DNA from 4 places in the Paenibacillus sp. FSL K6-1566 genome. Region 3 is predicted to be linked to each of the others. Evidence: predicted binding sites of a transcription regulator. Region 3 holds the regulator's gene; each other region holds the start of a gene.

Region 1 (6,144 bases), 310 kb from region 3:
CCGATATCTTCCCGGATGCTCATTCCCATCACTTTGCTGCAAGAAGCGAGTCCTAGCGCATTCTCGGCAGCGATTTTGGCGGCGATTTCCGGATCGGTGAACCGGGCGCCCATCGGGATTTCCTCGAGCTTGGCAGGAGGCCGTTCAGCCAGCGCCGGGGCTGGCGTAATGCCGTTGTCGGTCAGCAATTCGTCGCATTCCTTCATTTCAAGTCTCGCTTGGTCGAGCAGGTCCTCAAGGATCTTCTTCAGCTCCTTGTCTCCTGCATGATACATATACGCCTCATAGCAAGAGATGGTGCCCTTGGCCATCATGGACGTTTCCCATACGCTGAAGATTTCGCCGTAATGCATAGGCTCATCTTTCGGATTGCCGCTTAAAATACCCAATATGATTCGCTCCTTTATATTTATTGAACATCGTCATTATGTACAGGAACCATGTATTTCATGCTGCAACTTCTTGGGCGTGCACAGCAGGTAATTATTACATAATCCCCAGCGTGCATGAAACTTGTCCCTGGGAATGAAACTGAAGGCATCAATACAATCCAGGAAAGCGGAGGCATCGCCATGTATTTCTACAAAGAAGACCTGATCAATTTGATCGTGCCGGATCAACCCGATCCCGCTGCCGCAAAGGTGCTGCAGGAAACGCTTGGCGGACGGTTCGGCGAGATGCGCACGATGATGCAGTTCTTTTTCCAGAGCAATAACTTCCGGGGACTGGACACCCAGTTTCGGGATTTGATACGAGGCGTGTTTTTGGAGGAAATCAGCCACGTCGAGCTCGTCCAGCATACGATCAACCAGCTGTTGACGGGAGCCGGCGCTGATGGCGCGGGCAATGCCGGAATCGATGAAGCTCCGCTGGATGAGGCGGTCAAGCACGCGAACCCGCATCACTTTATTATGGGAGCTCAAAGCTCGCTGCCGGTCGATGCGGCAGGCAATCCTTGGATGGGCAATTATGTGTACGACCACGGCAATCTGGTGGCGAATCTGCTCGATAATCTCGTGCTGGAATCAACGGGAGTTTTGCAAAAATCAAGAATCTATGAGATGAGTACGAACAAAACGTTCCGGGAAACGCTGGCCTTCCTGATCGTTCGCGACAACGCCCATCAGAACGCGTTTGCCAAGGCGCTGGAGACGCTTGGCGTCGAGTGGGGCAAGCTGTTCCCTGTACCGAATTACGATATCAATAAGTATCCGGAGTGTAAAAAATATGTGGATATGGGCTTCCATAATGCCCAATTCAATTTTCGGCTGGATAACACGCGGATCGGTGAAATTTTCAGCGGCCAGACGCCAAGCCGAAACGGCGGCAGTCTCCAAGTCATTCCGCCGCCGGAAGGCTTCCCGGTACCGAACTTGCCTGAGCTCCCTAACGAGCATAGCCCCGGAACACGCGATCTGAATGCCTAACTTCGCGTTTCGCAAACAAAACTGCCTTTTGGTTCAAGGCGGTTTTGTTGCGTGAATGTACCACAGTACCAAGCAGCAGGGAGATCATGGAATCTTTATTAAACGGTAACAGCCCGGTTCCTCAGGAAAACCAGAGAAACCGGGCTGTTACCATTACATCTTCGCCTACAAATAAGGCCTTCTTGATCATATCATGACGCTTACGCTATGATTAGAGACAGTGTCATGATTGAGGAGGTACCTGTTTATGATCCTTCATAAAGGAGAAACCTTATTTCGGCAAGGCGAATCCGGCCCGCTGTTTCATGTGAAGAGCGGCATGCTCAAAATCGAGCGTGTACACCAGGACGGCAATGCTTTGCTAGTGAATTTGATTGTCCCCGGGGAAACGATTCCGCATCATTCATTAATTACGCCCAAGCCCTATTTCGGAACCGCGGTTGCATTAGTGACAAGCGAGATTCAAGTTTACCGTCCGGATGAATGGTATGGTTCCTTGGAGCAGGACCCGGTACGATATCGTTCCATAGCGCTTCAGCTGCAGGATAAGCTGCGAATGATGCAGGAGCGGATTGATCAATTAAGCGAAATCGAGCCCATTGAGCGATTACACAAGCTTCAGCGGTGGTTCGAGCAGTATATCTCACCTGCGCGTCTTACGGATGTCCTGACCCAAGTGGAAATCGGACAGCTGATCGGGCTGCGACGGGAAACGGTCAACCGGCTGCTCCGTCAGGAAAGGCTTGCAGCAGGACCAAAGAACTCGTAATGGATCCGGTCGGAAGGAATATCCATTGCCAGAAGCGCGTCGTTGATCGTCTTCATGAACGGGATCGGACCGCAGAAATAATAGACTGCCGATGACCCGGGTACGGTATCTTTTAACCATGCCAGGTCGATCAATCCGCTCTTATGGTATCCGCCATCCTCTGCGCCCGGGTTGCTGTAGCACCACCGGTAAGAAATATTCGGATTCATTTCCGCGAGCTCCTCGACATGCTGCTTCATTGCATGGACATTGGCATTTCGTGCTGCGTGGATAAACATCACCTTACGCCCCGGTTGTGCTTCAACAGCGGTGTTCAGCATGCTGATCATCGGAGTGAGCCCAACACCGCCGCTGATGAGGACGAGCGGAGACGAATCCTCCAGGTTCAATGTGAAATCGCCGGCAGGAGCCGAAAGCTCCACGATCCCGTTCTCTTCAACGGACTGATGGAGGTAATTCGATACTTTCCCTTCCGGAGTATCAATGCCTTCGGCCTCCCGTTTTACTGAAATCCGGTAGTATGGCTTGCCAGGCGCATCAGACAAACTGTACTGGCGGTTCAAGGTATAAGTTTCGCCGGGTATTTGCAGCCTGATGCTGACATATTGTCCAGGCTCAAAAGCGGCCAGCGGGCCTCCGTCCGCCGGAACGAGATAGAAGGACGTAATAACTTCGCTCTCCCGTACTTTTCGCTCGACCCGGAACGGTTTGAAGCCGCTCCACCCCCCGACCTGCGTCTCCGATTGCTTATACATCTCATCTTCAACAGAAATGAATGCATCCGCAATGACGCCGTATGCTTCCTTCCACGCCTGCAAAATTTCTTCGGTTGCTGCATCTCCAAGCACCTCTTTAATTGCTCCTAGCAGATGCTCCCCGACAATAGGATAATGCTCCGGTTTGACGCCAAGACTCCGGTGTTTATGCGCGATTTGCTTAACGGCAGGCAGGATAGCCTCCAAACGGTCGATGTGCAGCGCCGCTGCATACACCGTGTTTGCAAGGGCGGTTTGCTGGCGGCCTCGCTGCTGGTTGGCATGGTTGAAAATATTCAACAGCTCCGGATGCGCTTTGAACATATTCCGATAGAAGGTGGAAGTGATGGTAACGCCATGTTGTTCCAGGACAGGAACCGTTGATTTGATGGTTGCGATCGTTTTTTCGCTTAGCATAAAGCTGCGCCTCGCTTTCATAAAGTGGATGATATCATTATAGATACCCCGTTTCGCATGGCATTGTGATTTGAATCACATAAAATCGCAACAATTTGTGACTTTAAAATTTGAACAGGAACATTTACAGGTACATTTTAAAGGCTTGCCGTTTCCTTTAGGGCTCCATACAGGGTTTGAATGGGTGCTTCTGCTTCGGGGCCTGCCGTTCACAATTTGTCCCCAATCCGTATGACTGCAATCACTGATGCGGATTAAAGGGCTGTCTATACTTGAGGCGTGAGAAACGGCCAGCAGCTAAGCTATGGCCACAAATGACAGGAGGTTGTTTTCTATGAGCACCATTACGCTTCATACCCATGTCTCGGATATCGTTTCCTCCGTGCCTCAGACGGCTGATTTATTCCGTTCGCTTCGCATCGATTTTTGCTGCGGCGGCCAGATTCCCTTGGAGAATGCGGCCGCACAGCGGCAGCTGGATCCCGAAGCTGTCCTGAATCAGGTCAAGCTGCTTCAGGACAAATTTGAGAAATACCAGGAGAGCCGTCCGGCCTCCCTGGGCGCTCTTGAGCTCATCGAGCACATTCAGCATAAGCATCATGCATTCTTGCGTGATGAATTGCCGGCTCTGACCCCATATGTTACTAAGCTTGCCCGTGTCCACGGAGAACGGCATCCTGAGCTTTTGCGGGTTCAAGAGCTGTTCACGCAGCTCAAGAAGGAACTGCTGGAGCACACGCAGGATGAAGATCAGAATGTCTTCCCGCTTATGGTCCGGGTCATCACCGAATCCAAGACGGATGCTGGACAGCAATTGCTGCCCCTGATAACCGGGCTTGAGGAGGAGCACTCCAGTGCAGGCGGCATATTGCAGGAGCTTCGAGAGGTCACCAATGATTGGGAGCTGCCGGATGATGCATGCGGCACATACAGACTTGTCTACCAACGCCTTGCGGGTCTTGAGAAAGACACCTATGAGCATATCCATTTGGAGAACAACGTTCTGTTCCAAGAGATTCGCACGCTCCTATAGCAATGCCCATCCTGTTATTATAGATACCCATTCAAGAGCCTTTGCCCGCCGGGCAGGGGTTCTTTTTGCATCTGCATCTTCCCAAGATGGGGACCCCAGTGCGTGCCTGAAAAAAGGCTGCCGCCAGCATGACCAGGGATTTCCCCTGCGAATATAGGAGTTTCCCTAGTAGGATGCCTCCAGCGATACCTGCATAATGAATGCATACGAATGGACGATACATGGATTCCCCAACCATGGTCATTCAAGCAGAAGGAGTTGACGCGTCCTATGAAACGCAAATCGGGACTGACATTCTTCAAAAGAGTGGAGAGCTACTCGGACAATTGGTCCGTCCTGGAAGAGAAAAGCCGGGAATGGGAGGATATGTACCGCAAGCGCTGGTCGCACGATAAGGTCGTTCGGACGACCCACGGCGTAAACTGTACCGGCTCCTGCAGCTGGAAGGTGTTCGTGAAGAACGGAATCATTACCTGGGAGAACCAGCAGATCGATTATCCGTCATGCGGTCCGGATATGCCGGAATTTGAGCCGCGAGGCTGTCCGCGTGGTGCCTCATTCTCATGGTATGAGTACAGTCCGCTTCGAATTAAATACCCTTATATCCGAGGTAAGCTTTGGCGGATGTGGAGCAAGGCTTTGGAGTTGCACGAGGATCCGGTTGCGGCTTGGGCCAGCATTGTGGAGGACCCGGATCAAGCCAAGGCTTACAAGCAGGCTCGAGGAAAAGGAGGGCATGTGCGCGTAACTTGGCCGGATGCAACAAAGCTCATCTCCGCACAGCTGATCTATACAATTCGTAAATACGGCCCCGACCGGATTGCCGGATTTACCCCGATTCCGGCGATGTCGATGATCAGTTATGCGTCAGGAGCCCGGTTTATTTCCTTGCTGGGCGGAGAAATGCTCAGCTTTTATGATTGGTATGCGGATCTTCCGCCCGCCTCGCCGCAAATCTGGGGGGAGCAGACCGACGTTCCGGAGTCCAGCGATTGGTACAATGCCGGCTACCTCATCATGTGGGGCTCCAATGTGCCGTTGACCCGGACGCCGGATGCACACTTTATGACCGAGGTGCGTTACAAGGGAACTAAGGTCGTGTCCGTGGCTCCGGATTACGCGGAGAATGTGAAATTCGCCGATAACTGGCTCGCACCGAATCCTGGAACGGACGCAGCTCTTGCCCAGGCAATGACGCATGTTATCTTAAACGAATATTATCGGGAGCGCGCGGAGCCGATGTTCCTGAATTATGCGAAGCAGTATACCGACATGCCGTTCTTGATCATGCTCGATGCGCATGGAGACAGCTTGAAAGCCGGACGTTTCTTGCGGGCAAGCGATCTGGGAGACGCCTCGCCGAATGCCGAGTGGAAGCCGGTTATTCTGGACGCGGAAACGGGTGAAATCATCGTCCCGAACGGCACGATTGGCCAGCGCTGGGAGCAGGGAGAGAAATGGAATTTAATGCTGGAGCGGGAAGACGGGACACGAATCGAACCGGCTCTTTCGATGGAAGGTCATAATGCGGATTGGCATAACATTTGTTTTCCCTATTTCGATTCCAGCGGCAGCGGGATATTCGAACGGATGATTCCTGCAAGGACGGTGCGTTTGGCCGATGGAACAACATGTCTCGCGACGACTGTCTATGACTTGATGCTCAGCCAGTATGGAATCCGGCGGGTCGGGAGCGAGCTCGAGGCGGCAAATTACGAGGATGCAAGCTCGTATTATACGCCG
Region 2 (6,144 bases), 170 kb from region 3:
TTCAAAGCCGTACGCATTACATGCGTCAATCATCATCCGGATGCCGCCGAACGGCTGAATCGAGCGCTTGAACGGCTCATCGGTCTGAAGTCCGACGATCTTCTCCTTCTCTTTGTCCAAATATCCCGGCTGATGGGAGGTGATCGTCGACGGCGTATTCACATCAACGTCCAGCACCCCTCCGGCCTCACGTTCCCTGCGGGTTAAATCGGATACGATGTCCCAGAGAGCCTTTGTGTTATCCGTCGGCCCGGCAAGAAACTCCTCGTTCCCCTCATAAGGCGTTATGTTTCTGGCAATAAAATCGTTGACGTCGACTCTCCTATTCCATTTCCCTGACTTAAAACCTCTCCAGCCTGCATACTGCTCCATCACCGACATTTCGAATCCCTCCTAGTTTTAAGCTGCGGCCTGCGGCAATACGCCGGGAACCCTCCGCACCGCGGGAAGTCTCTGGCTTTCAGATTCAAGCCCTTAAATGTGATTTATTTCACTAATTGAGGCGCGCCGGTTCCGTCTTTTGCCCGCAAGCTGCATTTGTAAAGATCCGAGATTCATCTCGCTTATTTTGTACACCCTTATTGTAACCCTGGTGGATCTTTACATCTGTGATATAAGTCACAAGGATGCAGCTTTTCGTGACTTTTATCACCCAAATTTGCAGGCCGGGGTTGGAAACAAATATGCAGCCTTCTGCTATCGGCTGACGTGGCCGGCAGAAGGCTGCATCCATCCCTCTAGGGTTTACTTACCCTTCGTCTCGTATGGTTAAAACCGTCCATAGAACGCGTTGCGATATACATCCGCAAGCTCCGATACGAGCGGCAGCTTCGGATTGCTCGTCGTACACTGGTCCTCAAACGCACGGTCGGCTAGCTCGTCGACGCGATTCTCGAAATCCTGTGGATCAATGCCAAGCTGCTGGAACGATTCTTCGATGCCGAGCTTGGCATTCAATTCCCGAATCGCAAGGATCAGACTATTGACGCCCTCCTCCGTCGTCCTAGCCGGCAGACCGAGAATCCGAGCGATCTCGGCATACCGCTGATCAGCCACAAAATGGGTATATTTCGGCCAAGCGGCGAATTTTGTCGGCTTCTTCGCATTGTAGCGGATGACGTGCGGCATAAGGATCGCATTCGTCCGGCCATGTGCGGTATGGTACTGACCGCCCCATTTATGCGCAAGGCTGTGGTTGATGCCCAGGAACGCATTGGCGAAGGCCATGCCGGCCAGCGTCGAGGCATTATGCATTTTTTCCCGGGCCAGCTTGTCGCCGGTAAGCGCCGATTGCTCCAGATACTGGAATACGAGCTGAATGGCCTTGATGGCAAGCCCATCCGTATAATCGTTCGCCATGATCGAGACATAGGCTTCGATGGCATGCGTCAGCACGTCCATGCCGGTGTCGGCGACGGCGGTCTTCGGCAGCGTGTAGACAAATTCCGGATCAATGATCGCCACATCCGGCGTCAGCTCGTAATCGGCTAGCGGGTATTTGGTGTGCCCGGAAACTTTATCCGTGATTACGGCGAAGCTCGTGACCTCCGAGCCTGTGCCCGATGTGGTGGGAATGGCAACGAACTTCGCTTTCTGGCCAAGCTTCGGATACTTATACACCCGTTTGCGGATATCCATAAATTTCTGCTTCAGATCTTTGAAATCGGCATCCGGGTGCTCATAGAACAGCCACATCGCTTTCGCCGCATCCATCGGCGAACCGCCGCCGAGAGCAATGATGCAGTCTGGCTGGAACCTGTTCAGCATTTCGGTTCCCCGTTCAACCGTAGTCGTTGAAGGATCCGGTTCGACCTCCGAGAACACCTCGATCGATACGGGCGCTCTTCGCTGCCGCAAGTAATGCTCAACCCGCTCCACGTACCCGAGCTTCACCATCATCGGGTCGGTGATAATGGCAATGCGCGATATGCCCGGCATTTTGGCAAGATACTGGGTGGAGCCTTTTTCGAAGTATATTTTATCCGGGACTTTAAACCACTGCATATTCACGGTTCTGCGGTTCACCCTTTTCACGTTGATCAGATTAACGGCCGTTACGTTGGAAGAGGTTGCGTTGCGGCCATACGATCCGCACCCCAGCGTCAGGGATGGAAGATTCGTATTGTAGATATCCCCGATTCCGCCCTGCGAGGACGGCTGGTTCACCAGAATGCGGCAGGTTTTCATGCGGCTCGAGAACGCCCGGATCACATCCTCATTATGCGAATGAATGACGGACGTATGTCCCATCCCTCCGAAGGCGACCATTTCCTCCGAACGTTTGATGCCTTCCTGCGCGTTTTTGACACGGTAGCACGCCAGCACAGGGCTCAGCTTCTCCGCGGACAGGGGATAGCCCGGCCCGACGCCGTCCAGCTCGGCTACCAGAATCTTGGTGCCTGCCGGGACATCAAGGCCGCATTGCTCGGCAATCTTAACCGCCGGCTGACCGACGATCGCAGAATTGACCGCGCATTTGTCGGATATCATGGCCTTAGCCGACAGCTTCACGGTTTCTTCCTTGTTCATAAAATAGCAGCCGGCCGCCATCATTTTCTTCTTCACTTGCTCAAACACGGGCTCCTCGATAATGACAGCCTGCTCCGACGCGCAAATCATCCCGTTGTCGAACGTCTTCGATAAAATCAGGTCATTCACGGCCTGGTCGAGATCCGCCGACTTCTCGATAAAGCACGGCACGTTTCCCGGACCGACGCCGAGTGCCGGCTTGCCGCAGCTGTAAGCCGCTTTTACCATGGCGGAACCGCCGGTTGCCAATATGCACGCCACGTCCGGATGATGCATTAAAGCATGGGTCTTCTCCATGGACGGCTCCTCAATCCATTGAATGCAATCCGCCGGGGCTCCATGCTTACGCGCGGCCTCCAGCAAAATGGCAGCAGCCTCCCGGCTGCAAGCCTGTGCCGACGGATGGAATCCGAAAATGATCGGGTTGCGCGTCTTGATCGAAATCAGTGCTTTGAAGATGGTGGTTGAGGTAGGGTTCGTTACGGGGGTGATCCCCATGATGATCCCGATCGGCTCGGCGATCTTTTGGAACTGGTCGTACGGGTTATCCTCTATCACGCCCACCGTTTTGTCGTATTTAATATTGTTATGGATGTACTCTGTTGCAAACAGGTTTTTGATGATCTTGTCTTCGTATACGCCGCGTCCGGTTTCTTCGACCGCCATTTTTGCCAGCTGCATATGCTTCTCGAGCCCGGCCATCGCCATCGCATGCACGATTCGGTCGACCTGTTCTTGGTCCAGCTCCATAAACTGCGCTTGAGCCCGGTTCGCCCGGTCGATTAAGCCCTGTACGTATTGTTCAGCCGTTTGTTCTTTGACTTTGGTTTCTGCGGATGCTTTGGTTTCTCCAGATGCTTTGCTTACAGCCATCTCTCTCATCCTCCCATGATTTTCTGTTTGGTTGCTTTCGCGGTTGTTTATTGGTTTCTGTTGTCTACGGTTCGATCGTAACATAGCGTCTCATAATATTATGTGAATTATTTCACATAATATTGGTTCGGCTATATATTTTTATGATTCATGACATCCTCTTCGGAATTGGCTATCCGATATCTGTCGCGACCGGAGTGGCGCAAGGCCGAGAAAAGGTTAAGAGGATCCTCCCTATACGTGAACTAGATCACAAAGTTTGAAAATTCGCCACTATTTTCCTCCCAAATACCCTTTCAAGTGATTTTTTTCACGTTATAATGGAGGTAACAAATCATTCAAGATTGAACTGATCAAATTTAAAGATGTTAGGAGATACCGACATGAATACTGTAGACAACGTTTTAGAACTAGAAAGCTTAGGGAATATCCAGTGCTTCTCGGAACAAAATCGAAACCGTCTGCTGGTTACCATGAAGGAACGCGCCCTCCCTGAAGGCTCGCATTTGTTCTGGGAAGGCGACTTGGCCGACAAGCTTTACTATGTAAAGCAGGGACGGATCAAATTAACGAAAACGACCGATGAAGGCAAAGAGCTTATTCTATATATGTATCATCCGGGTGATCTGATCGGGCATGCCGATCCGTTCATCAGCAGCAACCACAGCTACTCGGCTGAAGTGCTGGAAAGCAGCGTGGTCGGCGTCATCGAGAACAAGGATCTGGAGCTGCTGGTTTGCCAGCATTGCGACTTCGCGATTGATTTCATGAAGTGGATGGGCGTCCACCACCGGATTACCCAGACCAAATTTCGGGATCTGATGATGTACGGCAAACCAGGGGCGCTGTGCTCGACGCTGATCCGTCTTGGCAATACGTACGGGCAGGAGCAGGCTGACGGAAGCACCTTGATCAACAAAAAAATTACCCATACGGACCTATCGAACATGATCGGAGCCACGCGCGAGAGTGTCAACCGCATGCTAAGCGATCTCCGCAAAAAAGAAGCGATCGAGTATGCAGGCGGGCTGATCGTCATTAAAGACTTGTCGATGCTGCAGGAAATCTGCCACTGCGAGCTGTGTCCGAAGGAAATCTGCCGGATCTAGGGTGACTTGGTCACCCTGCGTGGCATGCGCTGCGCCTCCACAAGTCCCTTTTCGGGACTTGTTTGCGCCTGTGGCGCGCTTTACGCTCCCCCAAGTCCCCTTTCGGGACTTGTTCACTGGCGCGGCTCCCTCTTCGATCCTCCCATCCCCACCGCCGTGCATAATCTGCCTGTCTTTGCCCACAATAATCCCTGTCTTTCCAAAACCATTTCAAAGGGAGTGTAACGCATGCGTGAAGGTTTGATTCCTGCTGTTCTCGGAACTGTAGTTTCTGCTTCAGGCGCCGCTCTGCTTTGCAGCAAGTATAAGCTTGCCGCAACCGGTATTCTTGGCTTCGGACTGGCCCATGTCGTGCTGGGTGCGATTGACCTGGTGGAACACCGGTAAGGATTTGGAGGACATTACGCGCAGCAATCCTGCCTGACATCTTCTGCCGCGAGGGACTTCAAGGCAAGAGACGGGCAGGGCTGCGCACTTTGCACTGCATACAAAAGCGGACTCCGCCCTTTGGCGTAGAGTCCGCTTTTTTACGTTACCGGATGTTTATATGAGACGCAATAGAAAAGATATCAGATTCGGCCTGCTTTAAACCCTTGGTGCACTTTGATTACTTCTACTTTTGTTATACTACAAGTGACTGTTTGAAATACTTGAGGCTACTTTTTAAAAACCCGGTATTTTCGTTTAGCCTGAAGCTTGCTGCTTCTTGCTTCCTTTCGGAGTCGAAATAAACCAATACGCGCTGCCGACAAACAGCCCGCCCCCAACAATATTGCCGAGCGTTACCGGAACCATGTTGCTGATCCAGCCGGCGACGGACACCGTCTCCGGATGTCCCGGCAGAATATTGGCAAGTGTAAGCAGCGTCATGTTTGCAACGCTGTGCTCGTAGCCCGTAGCAATAAAGGCAAACAAGCACCACCAGATCAAGATCAGTCTGGCAACCTCGTTTTTCGCTCTCATGCCCGTCCAGATGGCCAAGCAAACCAGCCAGTTGCACAGGATTCCCCGGAAAAACAGCTCCAAGAACGGGTCGTTCATTTTCTTAGCTGCCGCCGTAAAGATGAGGTGATCGGCCGGAATGCCCTTGAAAAGACCGGTGGCCGCAACCAGATAACTAAGCAGCACTGCCCCTGCTATATTACCGATGAACACGATCCCCCAGTTTTTAAGCGTATCCAGGGTGGTTGTTTTTCCGGATAACGTGCTCATGGTGAATACCATATGATTGCCGGTAAAAAGCTCCGATCCGGCGAATACGACCAGCGTCAGCGCGATGCCGAACGCAGCCCCCATAACGAGAGATTGAAACGGCGAGCCTTCCGCGGCGAGCGGAGCCCCCAGCTTAAATATCAGCACAATGCCGATGCCGACATAGGCGCCGGCAAGCATGGTTGAGACGATATAGCGCAGCAGGCTTTCATTCATCATTTCTTTCTTCTTTACCGCTGTCTGGACGACGGCTTCCACGTCGCTTGCGAACATGGGACAACACCTCTTATTCTGTCGGTTTGATGATGCGATGGAGAATTACCGCTTCGTGAGGCAAAGCTCGACCCTTCCTTCCCGTTCCCGGACAGGATAGGTTCGCACGTTCCCTGAATCGGGCGCCTGAACGTTACCTGTCGCCAGC
Region 3 (6,144 bases):
CGGCGGATCCGTTCCTCATCCAGCGTGAGGCAGGAGCCGTGCTTAACCACCTGCTTGCCGTCAACCCATACATGCTCCACATCCTTGGCGGAGGCCGAGTAAATTGAATGCGAAATGTAGTCCGTGCGCGGCAGGAAATGCGCTTGATCGGTATCCAGTGCGATCATGTCCGCCTTCATCCCGACGGCCAATCTGCCTACGTTATCAAGAAATGCCGACCGTGCTCCATACTCGCTTCCCATTCGAAGCGCTTCGGCTGCCGGAATAGCCGTCGGATCGCCGCTGACGCCCTTGTGGATAAGGGCGGCCAGGCGCATTTCTTCGAACATGTCCAGGTTGTTATTGCTCGCTGGTCCATCGGTTCCTAGGGACACTGTCACACCTGCTTTCAACAGCTCGGGAACACGCGCAACACCGCTGGCCAGCTTCAGGTTGCTGCCGGGGTTATGGGATACCGCGACATCATGCTTAGCCAATATTTCAATCTCTTCGTCCGTCAAATGCACCGCATGCGCAACCAGCGTCGGACGCGAGAACACGCCGAGCTTCTCCAGATGGGCCACCGGACGCTGTCCGTAGTCATTCACATTCTGCTGCACTTCGGCTGCCGTTTCGGACATATGGGTATGAATCGGCAGATTCAAATCATGCGCCGCTTGAACGAATTTCTCAATGAAGTCTGGCGGGCAGGTGTAAGGCGCATGCGGCGAAATCATCGTCGTAATCCGGCCCTCCGCCTGACCGTGCCAGTCCTTTGCAAAGGCAATCGCCTCATCCAGCTTCTGCTTCTGTACTTCCGGAGGACACAGCCCGATGACGCCTCTTGTCAGCACTCCCCGCATTCCGGAGTCTTGGACAACCTTGGCGACCTGATCCATATGGTCATACATGTCAACGAAGGTTGTCGTACCGCCCTTCAGCATCTCGAGCACCGAGAGCGAAGTGCCCCAAAATACATCGTCGGCCGTAAACTTCGCTTCCATCGGCCACATTTTCTCCTGCAGCCAAACTTGCAGGGCCAGATCATCGCCAAAACCGCGAAGCAGCGACATGGCTGCATGTCCATGCGTGTTGACCAGCCCTGGAAGGAATAACAGATGCGTTCCGTCCATCACCTGGGTTTCTGCATCGACCTGAGGCTCCTCTTCCCCCAAATACGTGATGCGGTCGTCCTCCACAACCATATACCCGCGGAGAACCGGCTGTCCTTCCTGAAGCACGGCAAATGTTCCGTTCTTAACCATCCACTTCGTTGTCATGCTGCGCATCCTCCTTCCCATTGTCCAAATAGTAAGCCAGACTTTGCAGATCCGTCGTAAAATCCGCGGTGTGAATGCGGATATGAGGCGGCGCCTTCAGAATCGTCGGGGCAAAATTCAAAATCGCCTCGATTCCGGCGTTGATCAGCTGATTGGCTACGTTTTGCGCTTCAAAATCCGGTACCGTAATGATCCCGATTCGAATGCCGTATTCCTGGACCGTCTTGTCCAGCTCTTCCATCGGCTGCACCGTCAAGTTATTGATCTTCAGCCCGATTTTCGGAGGGTACGAATCGAAAATCGCCACAATCTTCATATTATCTTTCAGAAACGCGTTGTAATTGGATAGCGCATGTCCGAGATTGCCCGCACCCACCAGCGCAACGTTGATCTTCTGGTCCAGCTTCAAGATTTGGCGGATTTTCTCAATGAGATAGGAGACATCATACCCGATGCCCTTCCGGCCGAAATCCCCGAAATAGGCCAAATCCTTGCGGATTTGGGCCGGGTTCAGGTCGAGCTTCTGCCCAAGCTCCTGTGAGGAGACGGTGGACACCTCCCGCTTATGAAGCTCATTCAAATAGCGCAAATAGACTGGCAATCTGCGGACTACGGCCTCTGAAATTTTATCCGATTTCATGCATGCTCCCCCTATTAATAGGATGATAGTTCATCGCTTCCAATATAAAGCCTTGCTCCCCTTTAGGTTCACTCTTTTTCATTCTCCCTTTCCTCGAGCCACTGCGCAATACGGGGGACGATCCCCTCGGTCGGCATATGCTCCATTTTCGGTCCGGGCAGGGAATACAAGAAGTATTTTCCATAATACGATTCGATTACCCGGGTATCGTAGACGATCACGATTCCCTTATCGTGGGCGGTCCGAACAAGCCGCCCGAAGCCCTGCTTGAAGCGGATGACCGCTTGCGGCACCGACAGCTTCATGAACGGGTTCTTCTTCTGCTGCTGCAGCAGCTCGCTCTTCGCCTCGACCAGCGGATGGTTGGGCGGCTGGAACGGCAGCCGGACAATCGCCAGGCAGGTCAGCGCTTCTCCGGGAATGTCAACACCCTCCCAGAAGGAGCTGGTCCCGAGCAGAACCGACGCGCTGCTATCCTGGAACCGGCGTATCAGCTTCGTACGGCTCGTACCATCCATTCCCTGACCAAGCACCGTAATATCGCTGGCAGCCAGCGCTTCCTTCAGCGGCTCGTGCACCTGACGAAGCATCCGGTACGACGTAAACAGGACGAGCATACGACCTTGGGTCGCTATTGCCGCTTCAGAGAGCGACTTCACAAGCGTATCCACAAATACCGCATCCCCCACGGAGCCCTTCACGCTTGGAAAATCCCGCGGAATGACAAGAAGCGCCTGCTCCCTGTAATTGAACGGGGACGGCAGCTGAACCGTGTTCAGATTCCCTGCGTCCGCCGCCTCCTGGAGCCCTAGATTATCGATCATGAATTGAAACGATTTATCGACCGACAGCGTCGCCGATGTCAGAATCACGCTCCGCTTCTTGTCAAAAAACAATTCCTTCAAATGCTTGCTCACATCAACGGGCACGGCGTAGAGCTGCAGCGACTTGCTGCGGAAATTGCCGTTGGCCTCCATCCAGTATACGGTTCCTTCGTCATTCAGAGCCATGAAGGACCGCAAATCCTCGCGATGCGCAGCCAGATCCTTAAACAAGCCCGACAGGTCAGTCAGCAGGCTGTCCGCACTGTAATCGTCAAGCTCTTCCTTCATCTCGGCGATCAGCTTGTCTCCCTTGCGAACGACGTCTCCCAGCGTCACGTGAATCTGCTGTTCCAGCTCGGCGAGCGCTCCCCAATCCTTCGGCTTCTTCGCAGGCGAGAGCCGCAGCGTATATTGCCCTGCATCTCCAGGAGAAGCATCGCCGCGTTCCGGAAGCAGCCCGAACAGCTGGTCGCTGAGTCGGTCCCAAGTTTCTTTCACCGTGATCAGATCAGGATAGATCCGGTCGATGACCGCCGACCATTCCCCGGATTTCTCATGGGGAGAAGCCTGGAGCAGCTGCCGCAGCGCAGGGAGCTGCCCGCTTCGGCTGTCCTTGTATAGACGCGTCAATGTATGAACCACCGTAAAATATTTCATCTGCAGCCCGAGATGCTTGCCGGCCACATCCTCCAAATGATGGGCTTCGTCGATGACGAGCCGCTCGTAGCTCGGAAGCATTTGGTGGTTCGCTTTTACATCGGTAAACAGCTTGGAATGATTCGTGATGACAACATCCGCAATGCCGGCCTCATGCTTCGCCCGATGGTAGTAGCACTTGCGGAACCACGGGCAGCCTCGTCCAAGGCATGAATCGGAATCGCTGGCGATCGTTTCCCAGAAATCGCCTCCGCGGCCGCCGAGATTCAGCTCCTCATCATCGCCGCTTTCGGTCTGTGTGAGCCATACCAGCATTTGGGCCGCCGTAATGACGTCCTCCTTCGGCGAATGAAAATCTCTCCTATTTATTTTATGTTCAAATTTTCTCAAACACAAATAATGACCTCTTCCCTTAAAGATGGCTGCTTTAAAAGGGAACGGCACTACCTGGGTAAGCAGAGGAATGTCGCGGTCTCGAAGTTGTTCCTGCAGGTTGATCGTATGCGTGCTGACCATCACCTTCTGCTCCTGCTTGACGCTTTGGTAAATGGACGGGAGCAAATATCCGAGCGATTTTCCAGTACCGGTGCCGGCTTCGATCAACAGATGCTTGTCCTCATCAAGCGCCTGCATCACTTCCTGGAACATGATGTCCTGCGCATCCCGGCTCTCATATTGTGGAAGCACTTCCTTCAAACGTCTCCGAACCTCATCCATATACTCATCAAAGCTCATGTTCGCCAGCGGATTGGGCTCCGCTTCATCGCGGACCGGAGCGATGTCCGTCCAATCCTCAACGCCTAATGCGAATTGGCGGTAGTAGGTATGAATGCTACCATCCTGGACGGCCTGCATCTCGCGCTCCACACGGATGCCGTCAAAGAACCAGGCCAAATCGCTGTCCTCTTCCGCAAACAGATCGCTCAGCCGCTGGATGGTCAGCAGAGGAAGCTCATCGATCTCCTCCAGGCATTTCAGCAGCACATTCGCTGTGGCAAGCGCATCGCTGTCCGCTTGGTGCGGACGGTCATGCTCGAGGCCGAAATGCGAGGAAACCATGCCGAGCTGATAAGATGGCAGCGAGGGGAAGCATATTTTCAAAAAGTGCATCGTATCTAAAATCCGGCCGCTGAACGGTAAATAACCGCAGCGATCCAGCGCGTTTTGCAAAAAGTTAAAATCGAAAGCCACATTGTGCCCGACCAGAACCACATCGTCCAGCATGGGCACGAGCTCCATCATCATTTCCTCCAAAGACGGCGCATCGGCTACATCGCTGTCGGAAATTCCGGTCAGACCGGTAATAAACGGAGGAATCGGAATCCCGGGATTGACGTACGTGCCGTACACGCGGGAGATGCCCCGATCCTCTTCGATGATGGCCAGCCCGACCTGGATAATTTCATCGGCAGACTGGTTGCCCGTGGTTTCAAAATCCAATACGGCAAATTTCATTTCGTTAAAATCCCTTTCTTCCAGACTAATTAACAGCATACCAGAAGTTGCGGCTTTTGAACATTCCGGCATACAGAATACCGGCTCCTCATGACCCGGACTCCTGCATGGAATTCACATTTCTGGCATGTCCCTAGAGGCATTCAGTACTTCTATAACAACGGCAAAAAGCGATGCTGAACAGCTCATTCCCTGAGCCTTAGCATCGCTTCTTGTTCAGACTGCTGCTTACAGCAGCGAGATCAGCTGACTGCCGTACTGCAGATCACCCCGGTTTTTCTTGCAAACCTCTAGATTGATTATCGGGTCGGGTAATGTCGGGTCGCTGTGAATCGCAAGGGTAAAACATTCCTCTGCCTTCGCCTGGCATCCGTTTAAGGCTTGAATGCAGCCGAGCGCGTTATACACCATGGCCCGCAGCTTCCGGTCTTCAGCCATCGGCAGGATGGACATGAGCACGTCGGATGCCTGGGAAGTCTCCCCCAAGTGAAGTTGGGATAATGCAATGTACAGCTTGATCAAGAGACTATCCGGATACACGGCTGCAGCGAGCTTGAACTGCGCGATCGCCGGCTCAAACATCAGCAGCTTATAATACCCTTGTCCCCGGATGAAGGCATCATGCTGCAGCTCAGGCGCCTCGGTCGGCGGAAAAACCGGAGGAGATACGGCATTTTCGCGGAAGACGGCCATCCGTTCCTCGAAACGGAGCCATTCCTCAATAATGCCGTCGCTCATGCTCTTCAGCATATTCCAGTTTTGTACAAGCGCCTGCTTTTTAGGGCCATTTGCGGTAGGGTAATGCTTCACAATTTCATCTAACATGTTGTTCATTTCGGCGAATACATGTTGAAACATAGCGTGCATCCCACCCTTAGCGAAAAAATGAGATCAGTGCGTCGACCTGAACTCATTTTTTGTAGAAGTGGTCCTTTTCATCCCTTTGCGTTCCCGACACATTTTGGTCATTACAGCACAGCTGCGTGTACTTCCCGGTATGAAGTCGTTACAGGCTTATTGTTCTCGTCAACGATTACGACCGTCGGCGTATGGTTCTCATATTCCTCTTTGGACATCATGGCATAAGAAATAATGATGACGTTGTCCCCCGGCTGCACGAGCCGTGCCGCAGCTCCGTTAAGACAAATCACGCCGCTGCCGCGCTCTCCTTTAATGACATAGGTCTCCAGACGGGCGCCATTGTTATTATTCACGATTTGAACCTTTTCATTCTCCAGCAAATCTGCCGCTTCCATAAGATTCTCATCGATGGTAATGCTGCCCACATAGTTCAAATTCGCTTCCGTTA
Region 4 (6,144 bases), 260 kb from region 3:
GAGCTGTAGCCGTACAGATTTTTCCGCGAAAACGCCGAGATAATCTCACTGAAAATCCCGAACGCCGGGAGAATAACGATATAGACTTCAGGGTGACCCCATACCCAGAACAGGTTGGCCCACAGCATATCCATACCGCCATTGGCCATCGTGAAGAACTGGGAACCGAAGATACGGTCGAACATCATCAGCAGCAGGGCGATCGTAAGAACCGGGAATGCAAAAATGATGATGACACACGTAATCAGCACGGACCAAGTAAACATCGGCATGCGCATCAGAGTCATGCCTTTCGCACGCATCTTCAGGATGGTTACGATAAAGTTAACCCCCGTAAGCAGCGTACCGATCCCTGAGATCTGAAGCGCCAGGGAATAGTAGTTGTTACCGACTGTCGGACTGAATTCGATACTTGCCAATGGGAAGTATGCGGTCCAGCCGGCATCCGGAGATCCTCCAATCACGAAGGAGATATTGAACAGCATCGCTCCGGCAAAGAACAACCAGAAGCTGATCGCATTCAATTTGGGGAACGCAACGTCGCGCGCGCCGATCTGCAGCGGCACGACAACGTTCATAAGACCGAAAATAAACGGCATCGCCATAAACAGAATCATGATGACGCCATGGGTTGTAAATACCTCGTTATAGTGCTGTCCGTCAAGAAACTTCATATCCGGCGCAGCGGTCTGCGCGCGCATCATGATTGCGTCCACGCCGCCGCGGAACAGCATGATCAGTGCACAGATGATGTACATGACACCGATTTTCTTGTGATCCACGGTGGTCAGCCATTCCCGCCAAAGATATCCCCATTTCTTGTAATAGGTCAATCCGAAGAGGATTGCGAGCGAGACGAGAACAATGCTCACCATGGCACCGTAAATTAACGGTTCACCGGTAACGAAAAATTCGTCCCATTTCATAAAGGCCTAGCTCCTTTCTAGATGTATGAAGTCGATCGGACGCTTCGCATCAAAAGCTTCCAAATTAATGTCCATCATGTTGATGTGTTGAACTTTCTTCAGCCGGGGAAGTTGGCAGCGGCTCATCCGGATTGACGTTGCTCTCACTGTCGAACTCCGTTTCTTCCGTTGTGGCAGGGTCCGGATGCAGCTCTTTATGTCCCTGGTGCTCTTCATTGCCGTTACTGTCGCCGCCATGATGATGACCTTCAGGCGGAGGACTGAACTCCAAGTGGTTGGTCGAGAAAGTCATTCTTCCGACATGCTCGGTTTTCAGAAGCTTATTGAATTCGTCCTGTGTCAGCTCAGGAGCCGTATCCTTCACGTCCTTGACCCATTCTTCGTAATCGGCAGGCGACATCGCCAGCGCCTCGAATTCCATGTGGGCGAAGCCTTCGCCGCTGAAGTTTGCGTTCCGGCCCAGCATGGAGCCCGGCTCGTCGGCAACCATGTTCAGCTTAGTGACCATATCGCTCATCGCGTATTTCTGGCCGTGCAGCTGCGGGATCCAGAAGCTTGTAATCGGGCCGAACGAGTAGAGTCTGAACTCGATCGGTCGGTTGGTCGGGATGTTAACGTAATTGACGGTTTCGATCCCTTCTTCCGGATAGCTGAAGTGCCATTTCCAGTTGGATGAGGAAGCATAAATGACGAGAGGCTTCTGATTCTCGTAGCCTTCTGGCACTTTTTCAACAGCCACCGTTGTCTTAACCGTGACGACAGACAGGATCGCGACGATCACAATCGGGATGGCCGTCCACAGGATTTCCAGCCATTTGTTCCCTTCCTCGTGAGGAGGCTCATATCCCTCGTTGGATTTTCTCGCCCGGTATTTGGTGAGCATGAAGATGTAAAGCACATAAACTACAACCAAAATTCCGATCATCATCAGAATGGAGAATATGATTGTATCGGATAGGGTTCTGGCAGCCGGTCCTTTCGGATTTAATACCGTAAGCGAGCTGCATCCCGATAAGAGCAAGGTAAAAATTACAAACATTGCAAATAACGGCCCTCTTTTGTTCATGATGTACCCCTTTCCTTGAAACGGCTTCGTTCGATTCAATGTTCTTGTCACCTATATACTAGGAAGTTCTGCAATGCTTTGCAAAAGACATAAACAGGTTTTGCTAACATAAAAATCCAGATATTTGTCAATGTGTTTAACGTTATGTGTGCAAATTGTTACAAAACGAGGGGGCTATGAGAGAAATCATTGTAATGGCGCGGTTTTTCGGCAGTTCATACTTTGTTCAAAACTTCACGAGAGTTACCAGTTTCGTCACAAATCCGGGCGTGTTTTTGCTTGATTTAGAGGAAGGATACAACCTAGAGAGCCCTTTATTTATAAGGCCTCAAGCTGGTATGTTGTTAATTTCACAAATGATGAACAGCCGAAGATCATTTCCAATTTGATTGTTAACCGAGCCTAGGGCGTATGATATGATGATGCTGAACTAACAATTGGTAAAATAATGAATGGACTGATCGGTTTCGGCTGCACGGTACCATCGTAGAAAGCGGGGGAAGGCTTTGCGCTCATTTTGGATATGGCTGCTCCTTCTGATCGCCAGCTGGTTGCTTGCGTTATGGCATCTTAGTCTTGGGGATCTCGATGTACTTTCATGGCGGATCGGGAGCAGTGCCGTATTTCTGGCCGCATTTTTTATCGCACCGCTGTTCCGGAACCGTCCTGCCATGTTATTTGTCACATTATTGACGGCCTCTGTCTTTGCTGTCGTTTCGTTATGGCCAGCCAGTGAAGGAAGCCCCAATATATATAGTCTGCTGGTATTCTCCATACTTGCTGGCAAGGCTGCATACAGGGTCTCCCCGGCCCAATCCATCGGAATCGGCATAGTGCTGTTGATCGGCGCGATGTTACCGAAACTGATGGGGTATCCTGGATTACCGCTGCCGTTTCTCCTGTTGTACGCGATACTGCTTGCCCTCGGCCTGGGGATCTTTCGGATGCAAAGGGCAAGATACGAGGAAACACTGGCACGTAATGAAGCCCTGCTAAGCGAGTACCGGAATATGAAACGCCGTCTCGTCACGGATGAGCAGCTGGCGAGACGGGAGGAGAGGGCGCAGGTAGGCAGGGATATCCATGATTCCGTCGGACATAAGTTGACCGCCCTCCTCATGCAGCTTGAGATGCAGCGGCTCCAAGCAGATCATGATACCGCAAACGTGCTGCAAGGGCTGAAAGTGCTGGCAAAAGAAAGTCTCGAGGAGACGAGAAACGCGGTAAAGTCGCTGAAGCAGCAAGAAACCGGGGGCCTTGCAGGGATTATGGGCCTGCTTCGCCGGCTGGAGGCCGAGCGCTTCATGCGGGTTCATCTTACCGCCAGGCACGGTGCACTTACCACCCCGCTTAGCAATTCGCAATCGATTGCAGTGTACCGGGCGGTTCAAGAAGCGATGACCAATGCCATGAAGCATGGCAGCACCCGGGAAGTATCCATCCTGTTTGAAGCGCCGGGCGGCGGAATGTTCAGGTTCGAGGTTTCGAATCCGTACCAAGGCTTCCGGTCGTCGTTCCGCGAGGGATACGGCCTTCAATCGATGCGGGAGCGTTTGGAGAGTGAGGGCGGCTCGCTTGAGGTTGTGCATTACGACAACGTGTTCGTTGTAAGAGGAGAGTTGTTATTGAACCGGGAGACCAAGGAGGGAGTCAACTGATACGGATTTTGTTGGCGGAAGATCAGGCCATGGTTCGGCAAGGATTGAAATTGATGATTGAAAGCAGTGGGAGCATGCGGGTGACCGGGGAAGCAGGTAACGGTAAAGAGGCGGTCGCGCTCTGCGAAAGCCATATTTACGATGTAGCGGTGCTGGACATCCGGATGCCCGAGATGAGCGGTCTGGAGGCTGCCCGAACGATTCGCGCGAGATGGCCGAAGTTGAAGGTACTGATGCTTACTACCTTTAATGACGATCAGTATGCCGTGGAAGCGCTGAAGAGCGGGGCGAGCGGATACATGCTCAAGGATGCTGAGCCTGAAGCACTGATTCGAGCGATTCAAAGCTGCCTCTCAGGCGGGCTTCCGCTGCAGGAAGACGTTGCGGCGAAGGTGATCCCTAAGCTGCTGGAGGAGAGGAAGGAGCTGACGGTCGATACGTCGATTACACCACGGGAGCTGGACATTATGCGTCTGGTGGGGGAGGGCCGCAGCAACCGCGAAATCGCTGGTGAGCTTGGGTTGTCGGTCGGCACCGTGAAGAATCATGTCAGCCAAATCATGGATAAGCTGGACCTACGGGACCGTACCCAGCTGGCGATTTATGCGATTCGTCACAATGTCGTATAGACGGACGAAGAATAGGGGCCTTAATTGAGGATGATAGATACATACGAACGTAACATGACTGAAGTCATGGTTTGATATGAAAGCAGTGACCGGGGGCAGTGAATTCACTGCCTTTTTCCATGTACACTTGAAGCTGTAAGCAAGCTCGAAATATTAGGTATCCGCGGCCATTCGCTGTGCGATATTCCTTTTCATGAAATGGGGGATACAACGTGCTGGAAACGGTAGAGCTTCGTAAAGTTTTTAAAGGCAAGACGGCGGTGGAAGAAGTCAGCCTGTATTTGAAAGAGGGGGAGTCGGTTGGATTGATCGGCCCGAACGGGGCTGGAAAATCAACCACCATCTCCATGATTTCTTCGCTTCTTAAGCCGACGGCTGGAGACGTTCGACTGAACGGCCAAAGCGTCATTAAGCATCCGCAGCAACTTCGCAAGGTGCTGGGGGTTGTTCCGCAGGAAATCGCACTGTACGAGGAGCTCAGTTCATACGAGAACCTGAAGTTTTTCGGAAAGGTTTATGGACTTAAAGGGAAGGAGCTAGAGCTAAAAATTCAGGAGCTGCTCGACATGGTGGGACTTCGTGATCGCCAGAAGGAGCTCATCCGGACCTATTCCGGAGGGATGAAGCGACGGATTAACATTGCGGTGGCGCTTATGCACGATCCGAAAATCGTGATCATGGATGAACCGACAGTGGGCATCGACCCGCAGTCCCGCAATCATATCCTCGATACCGTACGTCACCTGAGCCGTGAAAAGGGAACGACCGTGTTGTATACGAGTCATTACATGGAGGAGGTCGAGCAGCTCTGCAGCCGGATGTATATCATGGATCATGGCCGGATCATCGCTTCGGGAACGAAGGAAGAGCTTCAGCTTATTTTATCCGGTGAGGAAACGCTGCTCCTTCGGCTAGACCGTCAGCATGCGGAGTTTACGGAGGAGCTGCAGACACTTGCGGCCGTCCGGCAGGTGGAGGAAACCGAACTTGGATTGAAGCTGATTGTTACGAAAAACCATCAAATCCTCTCTCGGGTCGTCCAAGCGGCTGAACGTTTTGACGTTCAAATCCTAAACATTCATATTGATTCACCGAGCCTTGAAGATGTGTTCCTTCATCTGACCGGCCGGAATTTGCGGGATTAGAGGGGAGGATCGTCCTTTGGGCATCTATTTTAAAAAGGATATCCTGCTGTTCTGGAGAGACCGTAAAGAAGTGCTGGTCGCATTGCTTTTGCCCATTGCATTGACGCTAATCCTTGGGTTTGCGTTGCCGGGCTGGGTGAATAACTCCAATCCGTCATTGGAAATGAAGGTGGCGCTCGTGAACCAGAACCGCCATACGGAAGGGGTAGCCCGTTTTCACGAGCAGCTGAAGGGAAGCTTGTTGTCTCCAGATGAACAGGATGGGCTTGTAGAGGAGACTGCAATGCTTGATCTTGATCCGGAAGCAATGCTGATGGGAATGTTTCGAAGCGAGGATGTCAGCAGGTATATAGAAGTATTGCAACTGGATCACGAAACAGCGTACACGAAATTGAAAGCGGGGGAAGTAACCGCCGTCATAACGATTCCAGAAACATATACATTGGATTCGTTAAACAAGCTGTTGCTGAACGAAGGGGATGGAGCTGCGCTTCTTCTGACTGCTGAGGGGGACACCACCAAGGTTAGCGTCCTTCAAAATATGCTAAACGGTTTACTAAGCACAGTCAATTATCAAGCGGCCTTGAGCCATGCCGCCGGTAGCGGGTCAGACGGTAGTACGTGGTCCGCTCCCCGAACACCCGTCGGCGGACTCGAACGGATCGAAGGTGTCAGGATGATTACATCTTTTCAATATTTTGCGTTTGCGATCACCATTTT

What was found. The regulator Rex, encoded in region 3, represses fermentation and respiration genes when NADH is low (regulators of the CRP and FNR family bind a similar motif). The targets are predictions, from matches to a motif close to TTGTGAAATATTTCACAA.
Region 1: the regulator Rex is predicted to act here: its motif matches at 3,432-3,449, upstream of ric (iron-sulfur cluster repair di-iron protein).
Region 2: the regulator Rex is predicted to act here: its motif matches at 3,503-3,520, upstream of adhE (bifunctional acetaldehyde-CoA/alcohol dehydrogenase).
Region 4: the regulator Rex is predicted to act here: its motif matches at 2,215-2,232, upstream of qoxA (cytochrome aa3 quinol oxidase subunit II).

Annotation. Positions count from the first base shown of each region.
Region 1 covers NZ_JBBOSR010000001.1:2,870,198-2,876,341, forward strand. Annotated here, with positions in the region: gene NST08_RS12615 (DUF3231 family protein) at 1-389, opposite strand, end outside; gene NST08_RS12620 (manganese catalase family protein) at 573-1,427, shown strand; gene NST08_RS12625 (Crp/Fnr family transcriptional regulator) at 1,675-2,196, shown strand; gene hmpA (NO-inducible flavohemoprotein) at 2,160-3,368, opposite strand; gene ric (iron-sulfur cluster repair di-iron protein) at 3,703-4,401, shown strand; gene NST08_RS12640 (nitrate reductase subunit alpha) at 4,672-6,144, shown strand, end outside.
Region 2 covers NZ_JBBOSR010000001.1:2,392,445-2,398,588, reverse strand. Annotated here, with positions in the region: gene pflB (formate C-acetyltransferase) at 1-381, opposite strand, end outside; gene adhE (bifunctional acetaldehyde-CoA/alcohol dehydrogenase) at 769-3,402, opposite strand; gene NST08_RS10290 (Crp/Fnr family transcriptional regulator) at 3,786-4,511, shown strand; gene NST08_RS10285 (hypothetical protein) at 4,740-4,898, shown strand; gene NST08_RS10280 (formate/nitrite transporter family protein) at 5,196-5,996, opposite strand; gene nirD (nitrite reductase small subunit NirD) at 6,042-6,144, opposite strand, start outside.
Region 3 covers NZ_JBBOSR010000001.1:2,558,452-2,564,595, reverse strand. Annotated here, with positions in the region: gene NST08_RS11190 (amidohydrolase) at 1-1,259, opposite strand, end outside; gene NST08_RS11185 (redox-sensing transcriptional repressor Rex) at 1,237-1,899, opposite strand; gene dinG (ATP-dependent DNA helicase DinG) at 1,968-4,835, opposite strand; gene NST08_RS11175 (hypothetical protein) at 5,064-5,693, opposite strand; gene panD (aspartate 1-decarboxylase) at 5,804-6,144, opposite strand, start outside.
Region 4 covers NZ_JBBOSR010000001.1:2,821,361-2,827,504, forward strand. Annotated here, with positions in the region: gene qoxB (cytochrome aa3 quinol oxidase subunit I) at 1-926, opposite strand, end outside; gene qoxA (cytochrome aa3 quinol oxidase subunit II) at 991-1,992, opposite strand; gene NST08_RS12405 (sensor histidine kinase) at 2,499-3,650, shown strand; gene NST08_RS12410 (response regulator) at 3,647-4,279, shown strand; gene NST08_RS12415 (ABC transporter ATP-binding protein) at 4,492-5,424, shown strand; gene NST08_RS12420 (ABC transporter permease) at 5,441-6,144, shown strand, end outside.